4 regions of the Polaromonas sp. JS666 genome follow, and region 2 is predicted to be linked to each of the others. Evidence: predicted binding sites of a transcription regulator. Region 2 holds the regulator's gene; each other region holds the start of a gene.
The links. The regulator FNR, encoded in region 2, switches genes on or off when oxygen is low (the NO sensors DNR and NnrR bind a similar motif). The targets are predictions, from matches to a motif close to TTGATNNNNATCAA.

Region 1 (4,837 bases), 2.3 Mb from region 2:
AAACGTCAGCGATGGTCAGAAGGTGCAGCGACTTGATGGTGTCGCGCACCTCCTGATGGCTGTGGTCGGTGCAGCCGCACACGGCCTTTTTCTTGGGGGTGGCCGAGTAGTCGCCACCGGCCGTGAACATCAGGAGCTGCTCGACCAGGCCGGTGCAGGAGCCGCACGAAGCGCTGGCCTTGGTGTGCTTGCGCACTTCGTCGAGTGTGAACAGGCCTTTTTCCTTGATAGCCTTGCAGATGGTTCCTTTGGTGACACCGTTGCAGCCGCAGACCTCGGCGTCATCGGGCATGGCGGCTGCCTTGCTGTGGCCTTCGTGGCCGGTGTCGCCGATATTGGATTCGCCAAACATCAGCTTGTCGCGGATGTCGCTGACGCTGCGCCCATCGCGCAGCAGCTTGAAGTAATAGCTGCCGTCGACGGTGTCGCCGTACAGGCAGGCGCCAATCAGCTTGTCGCCCTTGATGACCAGTTTCTTGTAAACCCCGCCGAAGGGGTCGCTCATCACGATCTCCTCGGTGCCCTCGCCGCCCATGAATTCGCCGGCGCTGAACAGGTCAATGCCGGTGACCTTGAGCTTGGTGGACGTCAGGGAGCCGGTATAGCGGCCAATACCGAATTGCGCCAGGTGATTGGCGGCTACCTTGGCCTGCTCGAACAGCGGCGCCACCAGGCCGTAGGCGATGCCGCGGTGCGCAGCGCACTCGCCGACGGAATAGATGCGGGCATCGGTCACGGTCTGCATGGTGTCGTTGACGACGATGCCGCGGTTGCAGTGCAGGCGCATCTTTTCGGCCAGCTCGGTGTTGGGGCGGATGCCCACGGCCATCACCACGAGATCGGTGTCGAGCTCGCTGCCGTCCTTGAACTTGATGGACTTGACACGGCCATCGGCGCCGCCGGTCAGTTCCTGGGTTTGCGCGCCGATCAGGAACTTGAGGCCGCGGTCTTCCAGCGACTTTTGCAGCAGTTTGCCCGCCACATCGTCGAGCTGGCGCTCCATCAGCCAGGGCATGACGTGCACCACGGTGACCTCCATGCCGCGCAGCATCAGGCCGTTGGCTGCTTCCAGGCCCAGCAGGCCGCCACCGATCACCACGGCCTTTTTGTACTTCTGCGCCGCCTCAATCATGGCGTTGGTATCGGCAATGTCGCGGTAGGCAATCACGCCCTGCAGGTCTTTGCCGGGCACCGGCAGGATGAAGGGGTTGGAGCCGGTGCACATCAGCAATCGGTCGTATTCTTCTTCGGTGCCGTCCTCGGCGCGCACGACGCGGCGGACGCGGTCGACTTCAACGACCTTCTTGCCGGCGTGCAGCGTGATGTGGTTGTCCTTGTACCAGTCCCAGCTGTTGAGCACGATCTCGTCGAGCGTCTGCTCCCCGGCCAGCACGGGGCTGAGCAAAATGCGGTTGTAGTTGGGGTGTGGTTCGGCACCGAAGACGGTGATGTCGTACAGCTCGGGTGCGATCTTGAGCAATTCCTCGATGGTGCGAACCCCCGCCATGCCGTTGCCGACCATTACCAGTTTCGATTTTTTCATGGGGTCACTCCAGTGGATTCAGATTCAATGTTGTAAGTGCAAACGGCATGCCAAACTGGCCGCGACGCAGTGCCGGCAGCGCAGAGGCAAGCAGTGACAAGGCGGCGCTCCCGCGGCTGCCCACGAGGGCCGGCGTGGCGGTCAGTCGCGCAGCAGGGCCCGTGGCCTGGCCGCCTGGTCGATATTGGAAAAATGAGGTAGGAACCATGATGCTCTCTCCTGTCAAACAGGGAACCGGCGGTAAAACCGGTATGAGGCACATCAATACGCACGTCGTTATGCGCAGAACCCGCAGTGCTTTCGCGAAGGTCGGGCGCTCCGTTACGCCCGCAGCAGTTAGTGCAAAATCTGTGCCATATCCCCGGCCCGGAAGGTGCATGTCGTCGGCGGGGCGACTTTCAGGAGGCGCGACGTGGGCGTCGCACAGGCTGTGTTTTCTTCATATTCCCTCTTAACCCATTGATTTTTATGACTTCCGCATTGGTACATTTGAACGGCCCGCCGGGTGCGCATCCGCTGGCTTCTGACCTTGAGGCCGCCGGAATACAGGTCCTTGGCTGCGTTGGGGAGTGCAGCAAACTGGTGCAGGAGGCACTGCGGCACGCACCAGATGTGGTGATTTGCTATGACCCTCTGCCGGATGAGGAATTGTTCAGGGCCCTGCAGGTCATTGGCGAGACCTCGTCGCGCCCGGTGATCGTGTTTACCAGCGATGGGGACGCCGAGAAGATCACCCGGGCCGTGGCTGCGGGCGTTCATGCCTACGTCATCAATGGCTATGGCCCGCAGCGCCTGCGCTCGCTCATTCATCTGGCGCAGGCCCGCTTCAGCCGCGAGCAGGCTCTGCGGGCGGAAATGTTTGAAGTGTCGCGCCGCCTGGAAGAGCGCAAGGTGGTGGACCGAGCCAAGGGCATCCTGATGCGCGCGCGCCAGGTCTCGGACGATGATGCGTTCCAGATGCTGCGCACCGCTTCCATGCACACCAACCAGCGCCTGGGCCAGGTGTCGCAGCACATCATCCATTCGGCCCGCTTCGCGGAAGACGTCAACCGTTCGGGGCAGTTACGCATGCTGTCGCAGCGGCTGGTGAAGCTGGCCCTGCAGCAATTGGCGGGGGTGCAGGTCGCGCAGGCCAAACAGCACCTGAAGGAGTCCGTCCTGCGCATTGACGCAAATATTGTGGCTCTCGGCAAAAGCCTGTCCCAGCCTACCTTTGGGGACCTGCTGGAGCAGGTAGGCCGGACCTGGGCGCAGCTGAAGCAGGCCTTGCAGGACGAGCCCCAGGCGCGTCACATGGGCCCGCTCGACGAACTGGCCGAGCAGTTGCTGCACGAAGCCGAGCGGCTGACCAGCAGCCTGGAGAACGCGGGTGCCATGCCTCCGTTGCAGGTCCTCAACCTGGCGGGCCGCCAGCGCATGTTGAGCCAGCGTTTCGCAAAATACGCCTTGCTGGAGGCGATGGGTGGCAAGGCTGCCACGCCACGCTACACCGAGGGCATGGCCGAATCCCGGGCGGCCTTCGAGCAGGCACTCAAATACCTGAACGAAATCCCCCTCACCAGCGGGGACATCCGCACCTCGTTGGACGCTGCCGCCGCGTGCTGGGAGCACATGCTGGCCGGTGCCGCACCCGTTGGGCAGGGTGCCCCGGAACTGCTCGAGCGCCTGGAGCGCCTGGCGGTGGCCAGCGAGGAATTGCTGGGTATCTTCGAGAGGCTGTCGGTGCATTACGAGCGCAGCATGCAGATGTTGGTGGGGTAACGGGCATGTTTTATATTGCAGTGCACCAAATTCGGGCATGGGACTTGCTTATGTTGGTGCATGGCATTTGACCTGGACATTGGCTTCGCAACGCTTGCGGGCCGCAAAGACAGCAACGAGGACTTCTGCGCGGCCATGCTGCCGGAGCCCGGCCGGGAGGGCATGGGGTCCATCGTCGCGATTGCCGACGGTGTGAGCACCGGCGGCATGGGTAAGGAGGCGGCACAAACCACCGTCACCAGCCTGGTACGCGATTACTACGGTACGCCTGAAACCTGGGAAACCACGGTGGCGTTGGACCGGATCATTGGCGCGCAGAACGCCTGGCTGGCGGGTCTGAACCGGCGCAGGCATCCGGCGATCGGCCTGACCACCCTGACGGCAGTGGTGTTGCGGGGGCAGTCGTATTCACTGGCCCATGTCGGCGACACCCGCGCGTACCTGCTGCGTGCCGGGCATCTGATGCAGCTCACCAGCGACCATGTGGTCGATCACCCGGATTTCCGGCATCAGCTGCTGCGCTGCGTGGGCGCGGAAGACCGCCTGGTGGTGGACTACTCCCAGGGTGACCTGCAGGTGGGCGATATTTTCGTGCTGCTGTCGGATGGGGTGCACAACGTACTGTCGGGCAAGCGGCTCGATGCTCTGGTCCTGCCCGCCAGTATTCCCGGGCGTGCCGGAGACACCGGGGTTGACGCGAAAACCCTCAGCCAGCGGCTGGTCGATGCCGCGATGGCCGCAGGCACGACGGATAACGTCACCGCCCTGGTGGTGCGCGTGCTGGGCTTGCTCGATGCGAACCTGCAGGATGAAAACCGCCAGGCGCTGGCCTTGCCGGTGCCGCGGCGGCTCAAGGTCGGCAGCCTGCTGGATGGCCTGTCCGTGACCGCCGTCGTTGCAGACAACGGCGTCAACTTGCTCTATCAGGTACGGGATGTCGCGAGCCAGAAACTCTATGCGATCAAGACGCTGCACCCCGCACGGGCGCAGGATCCCGAGGAGCGCGCCATGCTGGCCCACGAAGCCTGGCTGGCCAAGCGCATGCAGTCGTCCCGCGCGGCCGACCATCTGGTCAACCTGCATGACCATCCGCCGGGCGTCGAGGTAGCCAGCGCTTTTTACCTGCTCTACGACTGGCATGCCGGTGAAACACTTCAGCAGCAACTCGACCGCAAGCATGCCTTCAACCTGCCACAGGTCCTGACGGTGGCCACCCAGGCTGCGAAAGCCTTGGGCCGCCTGCACCGCCAGAGCGTGATCCACCGTGACATCAAGCCCGCCAACCTGCACCAGGGTGAGGACGGCATTCTTCGGGTGCTTGATCTGGGGGTTGCCCTGACGGGCCGCGAGCCCGAGGCCATGCGCCAGCTGCATGCAGGCACACCCAGCTACATCAATCCCGAGCAATGGGGCTTTGGGGTCAAGCCCGGCGGCGCTGGCGGCGACATCGCGCAAGAGCTGCCCGATGCGCAAAGCGACCTGTTCGCGCTCGGCGTGACGCTGTACCAGCTGCTGACCGGCAAGCTGCCGTAC
Region 2 (4,837 bases):
GGAGTGCTTCCATGAAATCCTCCCTGATGCAAATACTGGTTCACTTTGATGCATCACGGCGCGCTGCGCCTCGCCTGGAGTTCGCACGCCAGCTTGCGCGGCGGCACGGTGCCGCGGTGGCCGCGCTCTATGCGGTCACACCCAGCTTCGTGATGCCGCCATTTGCGCCCACCATCGGCCCCGGTGTCGCCGTCACCTTGCGCGAGCTTGACGACGAGCGGCTGGCCGGGGCGCGCGCCACCTTCGATCGTGCGCTGGCCTCGACCGGCGTACCGGTCTCCTGGGGCGAAGTGATCGACTACCCTGTGACGGGTGCCTTCGCCCAGCAGGCGCTGTATGCCGACCTGCTGGTGTTGGGCCAGCACGACCCTTCGGATATCGAGTCCTCGGACGTGCCGCCCGATTTCGCGGAAACCGCGATGGCGATCAGCGGCAGGCCGGCCCTGATCCTGCCCTACGCCGTGGTGCCGCCGACGGTCGGCGAGACGGTGGTGATTGCCTGGAAGACGACGCGCGAGGCGGCGCGTGCTGTCACCGCAGCCATGCCCCTGCTGCAGAGTGCGCAGCGTGTTCATGTGGTCAACTGGTCAGCCGATGAGCCTGTCGTCGGTGGCGTTTCGCTGGATCTGGCTGGCTATTTGAAGCGCCATGGCGTTGAGGCGACCTGGCACCGCCAGGGGGATGAGCCGGAAAGGCTGGGCGAGTTGCTGTTGTCAAGCGCCTTCGACCTGGAAGCCGACCTGCTGGTGATGGGCTGCTACGGCCATAGCCGGGCGCGCGAGTGGCTGCTGGGCGGCACCTCGCGGGCGGTTTTGCAGTCCATGACCCTGCCGGTGCTGATGGCGCACTGACCGCCAGCGCAACCCGCCCTTGGGTCACAGGGTTCCGGATGGCCACTCTGGGAACCCGGATTTGGGGAAAGCGTGCTTGGCACTCGGACGATTCCTAGGCGGTCTCGGTGCTGTGGATGCCGCTGATCCGGATTATTCCGAGGGGTGGATTCAGCTATCACCGATATCGCAACGATAGGCGCGCGCGCATAGTGGCTGTATGTCTGATCTCCAAGTTCCCGTCAGGGTTTTTCTGGCCGACGACTCGGCCCTGATCCGCAGTCGTGTGGCCGCGATGCTCGGCGTCAATGAGATGACCATCGTCGGTCAGGCTGAGACGCCGCAGGGATCAATCGACGGCATTCTGGCCACGGCGCCCGATGTGGTGGTGCTCGACGTCCAGCTGGACGGTGGTTCGGGCCTGCAGGTATTGCGCGCCGTGCGTCAGGCCGCGCCCGAAATCGCTTTCGTCGTCTTCAGCAACAACGCGGGCCCGGCCTACCGCAAGCGCTACCTGCGGGAGGGCGCTGCCCGCTTCCTCGACAAAAGCACCGAATCCGATCAACTTGCCCAGGCTGTTGCGAGAGCATCGCAACACCCTGCGCATTGACGGCCGTCTCATCAAGGGGAAAATCATGTCAACCGCCACACTCATACGCACACAGGAGCGCACACAAGAGCGTACGCAGGAAACACCCGCCAGCGACCTGCGGGTCATTCCGATTCGACAGGCCATGGGGGATGCGCAGGTCGCGCCTTTGGGGACACCCTGCTCCAGCTGCCACCTGTGCGATCTGTGCCTGCCCTGCGGCATGACAGACGGCGACGTGGAGTGCCTGGACAGCCTGACGTTCGGGCGTCGCAAGGTCAAGGCCGGCCAGACGCTCTTTGACGAGGGCGACCACTTTCAATTCATGTATGCCGTGCGCAGCGGCACCTTCAAGTCCAGCCTGATGCTGGCCGACGGCCGCGAGCAGATCAGTGGCTTCCACATGGCCGGTGAGCTGATTGGCCTGGACGGCGTGGCCTATGGCAAGCATGCCAGCACCGCTACGGCGCTGGAGGATACCGAGGTCTGCGTCATTCCCTATGCGCAACTGACCCGGCTGGCCACCGGCAACGCCAGCATGCAGAACATGGTCAGTCGCCTGATGAGCCGCGAGATCATCCGGGAACACAGCCTGATGCTGTTGCTGGGCAGCATGAACGCCGAGGAACGGCTGGCGGCGTTTCTGCTGAACCTGTCGCAGCGCCTGAAGGCCCGCGGCTACTCGGCCAGCGAATTTCACCTGAGGATGACGCGCGCCGAAATCGGTAGCTACCTGGGCATGAAACTGGAAACCGTCAGCCGCACATTCTCGGCCTTCCAGCAGCAGGGTTTGCTTGAAGTCGACAAGCGCCACATCCGCATCGTCAACCTGGACGGCCTGACGCGGGTCTTCGAGATGCACCTGCACTGAAGGCTGCATCGGTATGAAATACAAGGACTATTACGCCGCGCTGGGTGTGCCACGGGACGCCGACACCGAACAGATCAAGAAGGCCTACCGCAAGCTGGCGCGCCAGCACCACCCGGACGTCTCCAAGGCGCCCGATACCGAAGCCCGGTTCAAGGAGGTGGCCGAGGCCTACGCGACGCTGAAGGACCCCGAGAAGCGCGCCGCGTACGACGAGCTCGGTCGCCGCCCGGCCGGTGAAGAGTTTGCGCCGCCACCGCAGTGGAGCCATGAGTACGCCTCGGACGGGCAGTCGTTCGAGGACATCGACCTGGCCGACCTGCTGGCCGCGCTGGGCCGCGGGCACCGTGGTTCGCGGCACGGCCCGGTGCCCATGCATGGGCGCGACTATGAGACGGTCGTGCGCATCAGCCTGGAAGAGGCGCACCGGGGCACCCGGCTCAACCTGGATCTGGCGCACGAGGCGGGCGGCTCGCGTACCCTGGAAGTCACCATTCCGCCGGGGGTGAGTGAAGGCCAGAAGCTGCGCTTGCGCGGCAAGGGTGGCAAGGGCAGCCATGGCGGCGCCGACGGCGATATCTATTTGCACATTACGCTGGTACCGCATCCGGTGTTTCGCGCCGACCACCACGACCTGTACTTCGATCTGGCGCTTGCGCCGTGGGAGGCGGCGCTGGGCGCTGACGTGGAAGTGCCCACGCTGGACGAGCCGGTGATGCTCACGGTGCCGCCGGGCACGCGCTCGGGGCGCAAGCTGCGCCTGCGCGGGCGCGGCCTGGCCAACGGCCGCAGCGGGCGCGGTCATCTGTATGCCGTCACGCATGTTGACGTGCCCGCCACCCTGACCGGGCGGGAGCGCGAGCTGTTCCAGGAACTGGCGCGCACCTCGCACTTCAACCCACGCCGTCGTGGTCAAGGAGAACCGACATGAAACCACAGCCGCTTGAATACACCTGGCTGGACGCCCGCGAAACCGTGACCGTCTCCGACTTGTCCCGGGCCTGCGGTCTGAGCGCGGCCGAACTTGACGAACTGGTGGAATACGGCGCGCTGCAGCCGCTGGAGCAGCACCGGGCGGAGCGCCTCTTCAGCGCCGAATACGTCATGCCGCTGCGCAGCGTCGGCAGGCTGCGACTGGACTTCGACCTGGACCTGTTTACCGTGGCGCTGCTCTTCGGTTACCTCAATCGCATTGAGGCGCTGGAGCGCCAGGTGCAGTCGCTGCAGGCCCAGTTGCCCGGGTATGAGCTGTCCACCGGGGAGGGCGCAGACACATGAGATTGAGCCGGGCCGGCCTGTCGCCACCCGGGGCTGTTGCTTGTTCACCTTGACTTTCACGATTGGAGTTAACCATGTCATCTCTTCATCAAACCGTACTGGGCATCGCCCTGGCTGCAGCCGCCATGGGCTCCTGGGCCCAAACCGCCGCGGAACACGCGCAGCATCACCCGATTGTTGTCGCGGCTGGCCAGCCTCCGGCCGGGCAGGCAGGTCCTGCCCCCGGGCCAGCCAGTGCCGATCGCATGGCCGCCATGGACCGCCAGATGAAAGTCATGCGCGAGATGCGCGAAAAAATGGCCAACGCCAAGACGCCGGAAGAGCGCAATGCGCTGATGGCCGAGCACATGAAAACCATGCAGGATGGCATGGCGATGATGAACATGATGGGCGGCCCAGGCATGGGCCCCATGGGCGGCATGCAGGGCGGCAAACCCATGACGGGCACCATGAACGAGCGCCAGCAGATGATGGAAAAGCGCATGGACATGATGCAGTCCATGATGCAGATGATGATGGATCGCCAGCCCCCACCGGCTACCAAATGAAGGCGCTCTCATGATGAACCCGACAACCCTGCCGCCCCTTCGCACGGGCATTGCGCTGGCCATCACCGTCGGGGTGTTTTATGCCCTGTGCGCACTGGCCTGGGCGCTGGCACCCGGCCCGTTCCTGGGGCTCATGAACAACCTGTTCCACGGCATGGACTTCAGCCCGCTGGTGCAACAGCGGCCATTCGCCTGGGCCGGATTCCTGGTGGTGCTTTTCGTGCTCGGCGCGTGGGCCCTGCTTGCCGGGGCATTCTTCGCCTGGGTGCTCAACCGCCTGACGCGTTGATCGCCTTGCATTTCCGGAGAAACAAATGAACCACGACCAGAACCTTGACCGGCATGACGTTGAGCCCGGGGGCTTCTGGCGTTCGCGCTACGCCCTCGGCCTGCTCGTGCTGGGCGCCATTGCCGCGTATTTCCTGCTCAGAGAACACCGTGCCCACGTGTTCGGGGCGCTGCCGTATTTGCTGCTGCTGGCCTGCCCGCTGATGCACCTCTTCATGCATCACGGGCATGGCCATCACCATGGCGATCACCGGCCCGGAGCCGGGCCGGGAAGGCCAGGCCGGCCGGATCAGCCAGACCCGGGAGAACCATCATGAGCCACGATCAACCGGCCTACGGGCTGTGGCTGCTGGTCATCCTCAACTCGGCCGTCTTCATCCTGTTTGCCTTCAGCTTCTTCAAGCCGGCCACGGCGCGCGACTGGCGAAGCTTCGGG
Region 3 (4,837 bases), 1.7 Mb from region 2:
ATGCCGATGGCCAGGTGCATGCCGGTGTTGGTGTCACCCAGGGCAGCAGCGGAAATCGTGGGCTCGGAGTTCTCGCCCTTCCACCAGCCGGTGGTGGAGGCGGCGCCGCCGGCGCACTGGGCCACGTTCTCGTAGACCTTGAGGTCTTCGTAGTGGTGGCCTTCGCTGAAGCCCTTGACCGAAGCCAGGATCATCTTGGGGTTGAGCTTCTGGATGTACTCCCAGGTGAAGCCCATGCGGTCCAGCGCGCCGGGTCCGAAGTTCTCGACCATGACGTCGGATTCCTTGATCAGCCGCTCGAGCACCTCCTTGCCTTCGGCCTTCTTGGTGTCCAGCGTCAGACCGCGCTTGTTGCTGTTGAGCATGGTGAAGTACAGCGCATCAGCCTCGGGGATGTCGCGCAGCTGGCTGCGGGTGACGTCGCCGGAACCCGGGCGTTCGACCTTGATGACGTCGGCACCGAACCACGCCAGCAGCTGCGTGCACGCGGGACCGGCCTGGACGTGGGTGAAGTCAATAATTTTTATGCCGTTGAGTGGTTTGTTTGACATCTTCATAACTCCTAGTGGATTGCTTTGCTAATTTACTTCTTTTTGGCCGCGCTTTGCGGGTTCAGGCTGGTGATGCGGCCGCTCTCGGTGCCGGCTGTCTCGTCGATGACGGCATTGATCAGGGTTGGCCTGCCGGACTTGATCGCTTCGTCCATGGCGCGGCGCAGCTCGCCCGGGGTGGTGGCGTTCACGCCGACACCACCGAAGGCTTCCATCAGCTTGTCGTAGCGGGCGTTCTTGACGAACACGGTGGGGGCCACGTCGGGGGTGCCGGACGTATTGACATCGGTGCCGCGGTACACGCCATTGTTGTTCATGATGACCACGCAGACCGGCAGGTTGTAGCGGCAGATGGTCTCGACTTCCATGCCGCTGAAGCCGAAGGCGCTGTCGCCCTCGATGGCAACAACCGGCTTTTTGGTGACCACGGCGGCAGCCACGGCAAAGCCCATGCCGATGCCCATGATGCCCCATGTGCCGACGTCCAGGCGCTTGCGCGGCTGGTACATGTCCACGATGCTGCGGGTGAAGTCCAGCGCATTGGCGCCTTCGTTCACCATGATGGTCTCCGGGTGGGCCTTGAAGATGTCGCGGACCACGGCCAGGGCGCTGTGGAAATTCATCGGCGACGGGTTCCTGTTCAGGGTCTCGGCCATCTTCGCGATGTTCTTGTTCTTGCGCTCGGCAATGGCATTCAGCCAATCGGCCGGCGGCTTGGCCCAGCCCGAACCGATGCCGGCCAGCAGGGCCGAGACACAGGAGCCGATGTCGCCGACCAGCGGGGCGTCGATGGCCACGTTGCTGTCTGCCTCGGTGGGGGAGATATCGATCTGGATGAATTTCTGGCGGCCCCAGTCCTTGTGGTCTTTGCCGCCCCAGGTCTTGCCCTTGCCGTGCGAGAGCAGCCAGTTCAGGCGCGCGCCGACCAGCAGCACCACGTCGGCTTCGGGCAGCACATAGGAGCGCGCGGCCGCGGCGGACTGTTCATGCGTGTCGGGCAGGAGGCCCTTGGCCATGGACATCGGCAGGTAGGGGATGCCAGTCTTCTCGACCAGGGCACGGACCTCGGCATCGGCCTGGGCATAGGCTGCGCCCTTTCCCAGCAGGATGAGCGGGCGTTTGGCGCCCTTGAGCAGGTCCAGCGCGCGCTGGACGGCGTCGGGCGCCGGAATCTGGCGCGGGGCCGGATCGACGACCTTGATCAGGGAATCCTTGCCGGCTTGCGCGTCCATGGTCTGCGCGAACAGCTTGGCCGGCAGGTCCAGATAGACGCCGCCCGGGCGGCCAGAGACAGCGGAGCGAATGGCGCGCGCGATGCCCACGCCAATGTCTTCGGCGTTCAGCACGCGGAAAGCTGCCTTGCACAGGGGCTTGGCGATGGCCAGCTGATCCATCTCTTCATAGTCGCCCTGCTGCAGGTCGACGATTTCGCGTTCGCTGGAGCCGCTGATCAGGATCATCGGGAAGCAATTCGTCGTGGCGTTGGCCAGCGCGGTCAGGCCGTTGAGGAAGCCGGGGGCGGAAACCGTCAGGCAGATGCCCGGCTTTTGCGTCAGAAAGCCGGCAATGGCAGCGGCGTTGCCGGCGTTCTGCTCGTGACGAAATGAAATGACCCGCATGCCTTCGGCCTGTGCCATACGCGTCAGATCGGTGATGGGAATACCGGGCAGACCGAAGATTGTGTCGATCCCGTTGAGTTTCAGGGCATCGATTACAAGATGAAACCCGTCGGTCAGTTCTGGTGATTGAGTGTCGTTTGTCATGATGAAAAGTCTCTTCGTTTGACTTCGATAAAGGTTGAGCTAGCGGCTGGCAATATCGGTTGGCGCCAGAAAAAAACCGTTGACCCAAGCCAACGCCTCCGAAGGTGGATTTCCCGCTTCGCTCGGCTGCTCAGGCGGGTCATTTGCACCGTCGGGGTATCATAGGAATTGATCCGGTTCTCACCATTGACCACGGTCAATTTTCGCTGTATTCGAATTACGCGAAAGGATGAAGACTGCATTTCTCCTACCCTAACGTATTCATGTCATCCATACAAAACCATCCTGAGAGAAACGTCATTCGCGTCCAGCTGGCGCAGAACATCGTTCTGAAGGGAATGACCGCAGAGCAAAGCGCTGAACTTGAGTCACACCTGGTCATTGTTGACTGCCAGAAGGGGGAGACGCTCCTGCATCAGGGGGCGCACGAGATGGAGCAGTATTTCATCCTGGAGGGCATCCTGAAGCGGGTTGTGACCAATCAGGAGGCCAAGGAGATGATTCTTCGTTTCGCCGATGAGCGTGACATGGAAACCAGCTACGCAGCCTGGCGGCTGGGTACGCCCACGCCTTACAGCACCGTTTGCGTGACCAAGGTGCGGGTGGCCAAGCTGCCGCTGCCAGAGTGGGTGGTGTTTCTGGAGCGCCACCACGAGATCAAGAAATCCTTCGAGTATTACGTCATGCAGCTGATGAGCGAGATCATGGCCCACACCATCACGCTGCACCTGCTTGACGCACCGGGTCGGGTACAGCGCTTCCTGCGCAAGCATCCCGAGCTGTTTGACCGCATTCCCAAGAAGGAGCTGGCGTCCTACCTGAACCTGTCGGCGGAAACCCTGAGCCGGCTCAAGCAGCGCGGCAAGATCTGAGCCGGAACTCGTCATTGCGGGCTTGACATGGCTTGACCTGCATCCATGCTCCCCGGCTGTCATGCCGGACTCGATCCGGCATCCATGAATTCAGGGGGTCATGGATTGCGGGTCAAGCCCGCAATGACAGGCAGCATTCAGTGCTTGGCTGCAGCGAAACGCCGGGTTGTGGCCATCAGGCGCAACTGGTTGTCAACGCGGGTGACGCCGGGCACCGTGCCGGCGACCCTGGCCGCTTCCGCGCTTTCCTGCGCGTTCAGGACGATCCCGCTGAGGACCATCTGGCCTGCGTCGGAATCGATGCTGATGTTGATATCGCGGGTCGATTCCTGGTCTTTCAGTGCCGCGCGGACGCGCGCGTTGAGCGCCAGGTTTGCCAGCATTGCCTTTGACGCCGCGGTTTCCTGGAATTCCGGCCGGCTGGCCAGATGCTGGATCTGGGCCACGCAGCTGTCCACGGACACACGATCGGTGTTGAGTACCAGATCGTAGAGCAGCGGGTCACCCCAGGTCACGCCGAACTGTTCGTGCATCCGGGAAGCGTGGGCGCTGTCGCTGCGATGGACCTCGGCTTCGGCGAACGCCTCGTCGTCTGTTCCCAGATGGTCCATCAGCCACGCCACGCGCTTCCTGAACGGGCGGGTTACCCGCACTCGCACCACATGCGGAACCGGACGCAACAGGCAGGTCGCTCCCCAGCCGCGCAGCACGATATTGCCCTGATCGGCCAGCGCAAAAACTTCCTGCGCCGTGTACACCGCCACCCGCTCCTTGTCCGTGGTCAGGCGCTCGACCAGGCCGGCCTTGCCTTCGCGCAGCCGGCTGATCAGGCTGCTGGGCACGTGCATCCGATCGGCCACATGTTCCTGCACCTCATGGCGCATCACAGCCAGATTGGCTGTCTGGGCAAGCTGCAGGGAGACGTCCTTGGCGAGGGAGCCCATCTCCTGGGTCATGGCGATTACTGGCATGGTGTCTTTCCCTGATTAATCAATCAACAGGTTGTTCTGTTGTGAACGCCGCATGCTTTGGAGGGCGAATTTTGGCCAGAATGCGGGAGATCAGCGGCCAGAGCAGCAGGATCACGGCCAGCGTGCTGATGCCACCAACCAGCGGGTTGGACCACATGATGGACACCTCGCCCTGGGAAACCAGCATCGCCTGGCGGAACGAATCTTCGGCCTTGTCGCCCAGCACCAGTGCCAGGACCAGCGGAGCCAGCGGGTAGTCCAGCTTCTTGAAGAGGTAGCCGACCACACCAAACAGCATCATGAACCAGATGTCAAGCATGGCGTTGTGGACCGTGTAGGCGCCAATTGCGCAAATCACCACGATCACAGGTGCGATGATCGAAAACGGAATGCGCAGGATGGATGCAAACAGCGGCACGGTGGTCAGCACGACGATCAGTCCGACCAGGTTACCCAGGTACATGCTGGCAATCAGGCCCCATACAAAGTCTTTTTGCTCCACGAACAGCAGCGGGCCGGGCTGCAGGCCCCAGATCAGCAAACCACCCAGCAACACGGCAGCGGTCGGCGAGCCCGGGATACCCAGGGCCAGCATGGGCAGCAGGGCACTGGTACCCGCGGCGTGTGCAGCGGTTTCGGGAGCAATGACACCCTCGATTTCGCCGGTGCCGAACTTGGCC
Region 4 (4,837 bases), 1.4 Mb from region 2:
CCGATGCAGGTGGCCGACAGGAACACCATGGCGATCAGGCCGCGGGTTTCCGAAGGCGTCTTCAGCGCGGGCCACAGCGCGCGGCCGAGCAGGAAGACCCAGAACAGCAGGCCCACGAACAGCAGCAGTTGCCACACCCGGCCCATGCTGGTGAATTCCAGGCCCTGGTTGCCCAGCCAGAAGCTGAAGTCGACGCCGCGATGCTGCAGCGTGCCCAGCCAGCCGGTGACCGTGGAACCGACGACGATGGCGATCAGCGCCCAGAACAGCACGTCGACGCCGAGCTTTTGCAGCCTGGGTTCACGCCCCGACAGCAGCGGCGCGATGTACAGGCCGGTGGCCAGCCAGGCGGTGGCGATCCAGAAAATGCCCACCTGCGTGTGCACCGTGCGGCTGACCACATAGGGCAGCACCTGCGCCAGCGGCATGCCGAAGAAAGACTGGCCCTCGACGGCATAGTGCGCTGTGATCACGCCCATGGCGATCTGCAGCAGCATCAGGCCGATCACGGCGAAGAAATACTTGCGCGTGGCCTTCATCGAAGGCGTGGCAACGGCGCCCAGCAGCGGGTCGGCCCTGGGCGGCTGCGCTTCGGGCTCGTGCTTGCCGCCACCGTGCAGCCACAGCATGGCGGCGATGGCGGCCAGCAGCAGCACGATGCTGACCATGGACCAGATGGCGGCCGAGTCGGTCATCTTGTTGCCGACCAAGGGCTCATGCGGCCAGTTGCTGGTGTAAGAAGTTATCCGTAAATAGTACACTCTCGTCCTGAGCCGTACTTCACACGGCGTCGGGGCGAATGTATGGCGACACGCAAGCGAGTCGAATCGTGGGTGGTGACCGATGAATTCTGGCAGCGTGTTGAGCCGTTGATTCCGGTGCGCGAGCGCAGCGCGGACAAGGCGTACCTGCGCAAGGCGGGAGCGGGGCGGCCACCCAAGCCAGCACGACAGGTGTTCGAGGCAGTCGTATATGTTTTGCGCACGGGCTGCCAATGGAAGGCGCTGCCCAAGGAACGCTTTGGCAGTGCCAGCGCGGTCCACAAGCGCTTCCTGGAGTGGGAGGCCGCGGGCGTGTTCGAGGCCATCTGGAAAGCCGGGCTTGCCGAGTACGACCAGATGGAAGGCATCGCTTGGCGATGGCAGAGCATCGATGGGGCCATGTTCAAGGCGCCCTTGGCGCAAGAGGCGGTCGGACGCAACCCGACCGATCGGGGGAAAAAAGGGGAGCAAGCGCCACCTGCTGGTGGACGGCCGTGGCGTCCCGTTGTCGCTCGTCGTGACCGGGGCCAATGAGCATGACGTGACGCAACTCGATGCTGTGCTGCAGGCCATCATGGTCAAGCGCAAGACGCCCAGCACGCGGCGCAGCAAGCACCTGTGCGCCGATGCCGGTTACCGAGGCCGGCGCGCGTTGGAGATCATCGAATCGCATGGCTATATTCCTCACGTCGTTGATCGCGCCAAGGAGGCCGATGCCAAGCGGCGCGACCCGACCAGGAAGGCTCGGCGCTGGGTGGTCGAGGTCTGCCACAGCTGGTTCAACCGCTTTCGCAAGCTGCTGGTGCGATACGAGAAGCTCGAACGCAGCTTCGTCGCGCTGAACCACATAGCCGCGGCCATCATCGCGTTCCGTAAAGTGACGCTCAAGGTAAACATAATTTACGGATAGGTTCTAAGACAGGTTCTCTTCGCCGGGCCGGTCGGTGGTGGCGGCCCAGGACGTCCAGAAGAAGAAGGCGGTGAGTGCCTGGCGGTCGGCGCGTTCGGGCAGCGAGCCCTCGGCCATGGCGTACTGGTCGCGCAACTTGTCGAGAGAAGCATCGTTGCCGAACAGGCCTTCGTAGTGGTGCGCCACTTCGCGGATGGCCTGGGCACGCTCGGGCGAGACCGTGATGGCGCCGCTGGCTTCATCATAGGTATTGCGGCGCATTTCTTCCTTGAGCGCCGCGTTGATCGCGCCGTGGTCCGCGGCCGTGAGTGCGGCAGGGTCTTTGCGCAGGTCCTGTGTGCGGATCGCCTGCAGCGCCAGCGCTTCACGGTGCAGCCAGTCGGCGGACCAGTCCGGCGCCACATAGGCGCCATGGCCCCAGACGCTGCCCAATTGCTGACCGCCGGCCGATAACCAGGCCTGTTGGCCATGCTGGATCTGTTCGCCGGTGAACAGCATGTCGCCGCTCGTGGTGACGACAGCCTTGGGGATGGGCGGCGCTGTGAGGTAGATCTGCCACCCGAGGTGGCCGAGCGCGCCGAATGACAGCACGAAAATAAAGCCGAGCCAGCGCCACAGCGTGGTGTTGTTTTTCATCGCATATTCCTTGTGGATTCCGGGAAAGAAGTCAGGCGCCGCCGCAGGAGCCGCAGCATTGCCCGTTGGCGTGAGCGGACGGGAGCCTGGTGATGGCGATGCGCCAGGTGTTGGGCCCCTGCTCGAGATAGTCCCAGATGAACTGGCCGGGCAGCTCGGCCAGGAACCGGTCATGCAGCGGCTTTGGGTCGTGGTCGTTGATCAATTCCATGGCCTGGCCGGTGCCGAGCTGCTTGAATGTCGAGAAGATCAGCGGATGGCGCTCGCGCGGCGGGAGCGGGCGGACGTCGACCTTGGCTTGGGAAGCGGTATGTGTCATGGATACTCCGTTTGAAGGGAAGCGATGGCGGGTTTATAAGGTGTATTTGAGATGCACCTATGCTAGCCATCGAAGCCCCGCGTGTTATTGATCCATATCAAGCACGGTCGTCGCGGGCCGGGGTTCTTTGGGCCGGTCGACAGGCCCTGATTGCTCAGGCGTGCTCAAGCGGCCTGTGTGCCCAGCGCCATGTAAAAGGCGTCTGCAGTCAGGTGGGGGGTACGCGGTGCCTGCCTGTCGCTGGAGGCCGGTTTATTGCGCGAGGTGGGCCATGCCGCCCGGGCTTGCCGCATGGGCTTTGCAAAAGTCCACCAGTTTGTCCACATCATGCGATTTGTCGAACACCGAGTCGGCGCCGGGTTCCCTGCAGTGCTGCGGGATGTCTGGCTCAATGGGGGCTGTGAGCACAACCGTTTTTTGCCCGGGCTGGCGCGCGTGGCAATCTTTCAGCCTGCCAAAGCAGGAGCCCCCGCGAGGAAAGGGCCAACAATGGCCAGGCTCCAACGGCCACCGTTGGCGTCAAGCCGACGCCTGGCAGCCTCCTCGGTATCCGCATGGCCGACGAACTTCAGCGAGGCGATCTCTTGCATGCGCGGCATCGGTGACACGGCATTGCAACGAGCCAAAGAGAGCGAGCGGGGACGAAAGAACGCGGCTGCGGATCACGCGAGGCCTTGCAGGGACCGTCAAGTACCGTCTCCGCGGGTCGCGTTTCCTTGCGCGTCAGTGTCGGTGTCAGTGGTGATGGCCGTGCTCGCCATGTACGTGGCGGTGCGCAATCTCTTCTTCGGACGCGGCGCGCACGTCGGTGACCTTCAGCGTGAAGCGCAGCGCCTTGCCGGCCAGCGGGTGATTGCCGTCCAGCATGACGACGTTGCCCTTGATCTTCATCACATGGAACAGCTGCTCGCGGCCATCGTCGCCGCGGCCTTCCAGCTGTCCGCCCACCTTCACGCCCGGCGGGAACTGGGATTTGGGGATGCTGCGCACCAGGCTTTCATCGCGCAGGCCGAAGGCGTCCTCCGGCTGCAGGTTCAGCGTGACCTGGTAGCCGGGTTCCTTGCCGTCCAGCGCTTCCTCGATCTTGGGCAGGGTGTTGCCGTAGCCGCCATGCAGGTAGACCATGGGCCCCGAGCTTTCCTCGATGAGCTTGCCTTGGGCGTCAGCGACTTTGTAGTTCAGGGTGACGGCGGTGTCTTTTTCGATTTTCATGGTGGGTGCTTTCGGAGCTTCAGGGCGCCGCATCGGGCTGGATGCTTCATGCGTCAATGGGTAATCTTAGCAATGATGGGTTACCAGCCGGCGCTGGACGCCGGGGCCTGTCGGGTCTGACAATAGCGGCTCAACAACACCTCACCGGACAGGAGCCGGCCCACGCCATGAATCCACTGGACACTGAAGCCATCGAACTGCTGTCTGCGGCCGCCTCCCCCCGGCCGTTGTTTGTGCTGCTGCACGATGAAGGCGGTGTGGCCGCCGACATGCTCGTCATGGGCAACCTGCTGGGCGATGCGTTTGCCGAATCCGCCGTGTTGATTCCGGAGGGGCTGGTGGGCCCGCAGGGTACGGGCAACGGCCACGGCAGCCTGGCGGCCCGGGTGGAGGCCCTGGCGGCCTATCTGCGGGGCCAGCAGCAGCGTTTTGACGTGCTGCAGTCGGACACGGCGCTGGTGGGCTTTGGTGCCGGCGCCACGCTGGCCCTGGCCTTCAGCGACGCACACGATGGCCTGGTGGGGCGCGTGCTGGCGTTTGGCGGCAGCTACCAGGCCTGGCCCGACAAGGCGCCCGCGCTCACCACGCTGCACCTGCTGCACGGCCAGAACGACCCGGTGGTGCCGGTCAGCCGCGCGCGGGAGGGTTTTGAGGTACTGATGGCCCTGAACGCCGATGCCACGCTGGACGTGGCGGCCTCCGTGGGCCATGAGCTGCATCCGGCCCTGATGGATCAGGCCGTGACGCGGCTGCAGACCTGCGTGCCGCTGCGCCACTGGCGGGCGGTGTAAACAACCCTCGTGACTCAGGGGCATTTCTTAAGCAAATAATGCCTGCAGGCCGCGCAAAACGAGCGTGACAAGCTCCTAAATCAATAGCAATGGCTTTGCGCCGCGACTAACCGTGAGAGCTCTTTAATCAAGCAGGGGCCGCGGGACTGGCTTTGCCAGACCGCAGGCGCAGCGGCCCCCTCGGGGGGCAGCGAACCACACAAAGTGG

Region 1: the regulator FNR is predicted to act here: its motif matches at 1,795-1,808, upstream of BPRO_RS16370 (type IV pili methyl-accepting chemotaxis transducer N-terminal domain-containing protein).
Region 3: the regulator FNR is predicted to act here: its motif matches at 2,501-2,514, upstream of oxc (oxalyl-CoA decarboxylase).
Region 4: the regulator FNR is predicted to act here: its motif matches at 2,714-2,727, upstream of BPRO_RS23610 (DUF2249 domain-containing protein).

What each region holds. Positions count from the first base shown of each region.
Region 1 covers NC_007948.1:3,466,251-3,471,087, reverse strand. Annotated here, with positions in the region: gene nirB (nitrite reductase large subunit NirB) at 1-1,543, opposite strand, end outside; gene BPRO_RS16375 (hypothetical protein) at 1,548-1,751, opposite strand; gene BPRO_RS16370 (type IV pili methyl-accepting chemotaxis transducer N-terminal domain-containing protein) at 2,012-3,304, shown strand; gene BPRO_RS16365 (bifunctional protein-serine/threonine kinase/phosphatase) at 3,365-4,837, shown strand, end outside.
Region 2 covers NC_007948.1:1,211,069-1,215,905, forward strand. Annotated here, with positions in the region: gene BPRO_RS05770 (universal stress protein) at 12-851, shown strand; gene BPRO_RS05775 (response regulator) at 1,051-1,440, shown strand; gene fnr (fumarate/nitrate reduction transcriptional regulator Fnr) at 1,466-2,290, shown strand; gene BPRO_RS05785 (DnaJ C-terminal domain-containing protein) at 2,304-3,218, shown strand; gene BPRO_RS05790 (chaperone modulator CbpM) at 3,215-3,565, shown strand; gene BPRO_RS05795 (hypothetical protein) at 3,640-4,113, shown strand; gene BPRO_RS05800 (DUF5676 family membrane protein) at 4,124-4,402, shown strand; gene BPRO_RS28435 (DUF2933 domain-containing protein) at 4,428-4,718, shown strand; gene BPRO_RS05810 (methyltransferase family protein) at 4,715-4,837, shown strand, end outside.
Region 3 covers NC_007948.1:2,938,466-2,943,302, reverse strand. Annotated here, with positions in the region: gene frc (formyl-CoA transferase) at 1-551, opposite strand, end outside; gene oxc (oxalyl-CoA decarboxylase) at 584-2,314, opposite strand; gene BPRO_RS13920 (Crp/Fnr family transcriptional regulator) at 2,578-3,186, shown strand; gene BPRO_RS13915 (cytidylate kinase family protein) at 3,324-4,157, opposite strand; gene BPRO_RS13910 (tripartite tricarboxylate transporter permease) at 4,177-4,837, opposite strand, start outside.
Region 4 covers NC_007948.1:5,007,179-5,012,015, reverse strand. Annotated here, with positions in the region: partial or broken gene BPRO_RS23630 (nitric-oxide reductase large subunit) at 1-743, opposite strand, end outside; one part of gene BPRO_RS28790 (IS5 family transposase) at 804-1,225, shown strand; one part of gene BPRO_RS28790 (IS5 family transposase) at 1,224-1,671, shown strand; partial or broken gene BPRO_RS23615 (nitric-oxide reductase large subunit) at 1,678-2,307, opposite strand; gene BPRO_RS23610 (DUF2249 domain-containing protein) at 2,339-2,626, opposite strand; gene BPRO_RS29810 (hypothetical protein) at 2,879-3,034, opposite strand; gene BPRO_RS30585 (hypothetical protein) at 3,073-3,216, opposite strand; gene BPRO_RS23600 (FKBP-type peptidyl-prolyl cis-trans isomerase) at 3,362-3,838, opposite strand; gene ypfH (esterase) at 4,006-4,629, shown strand.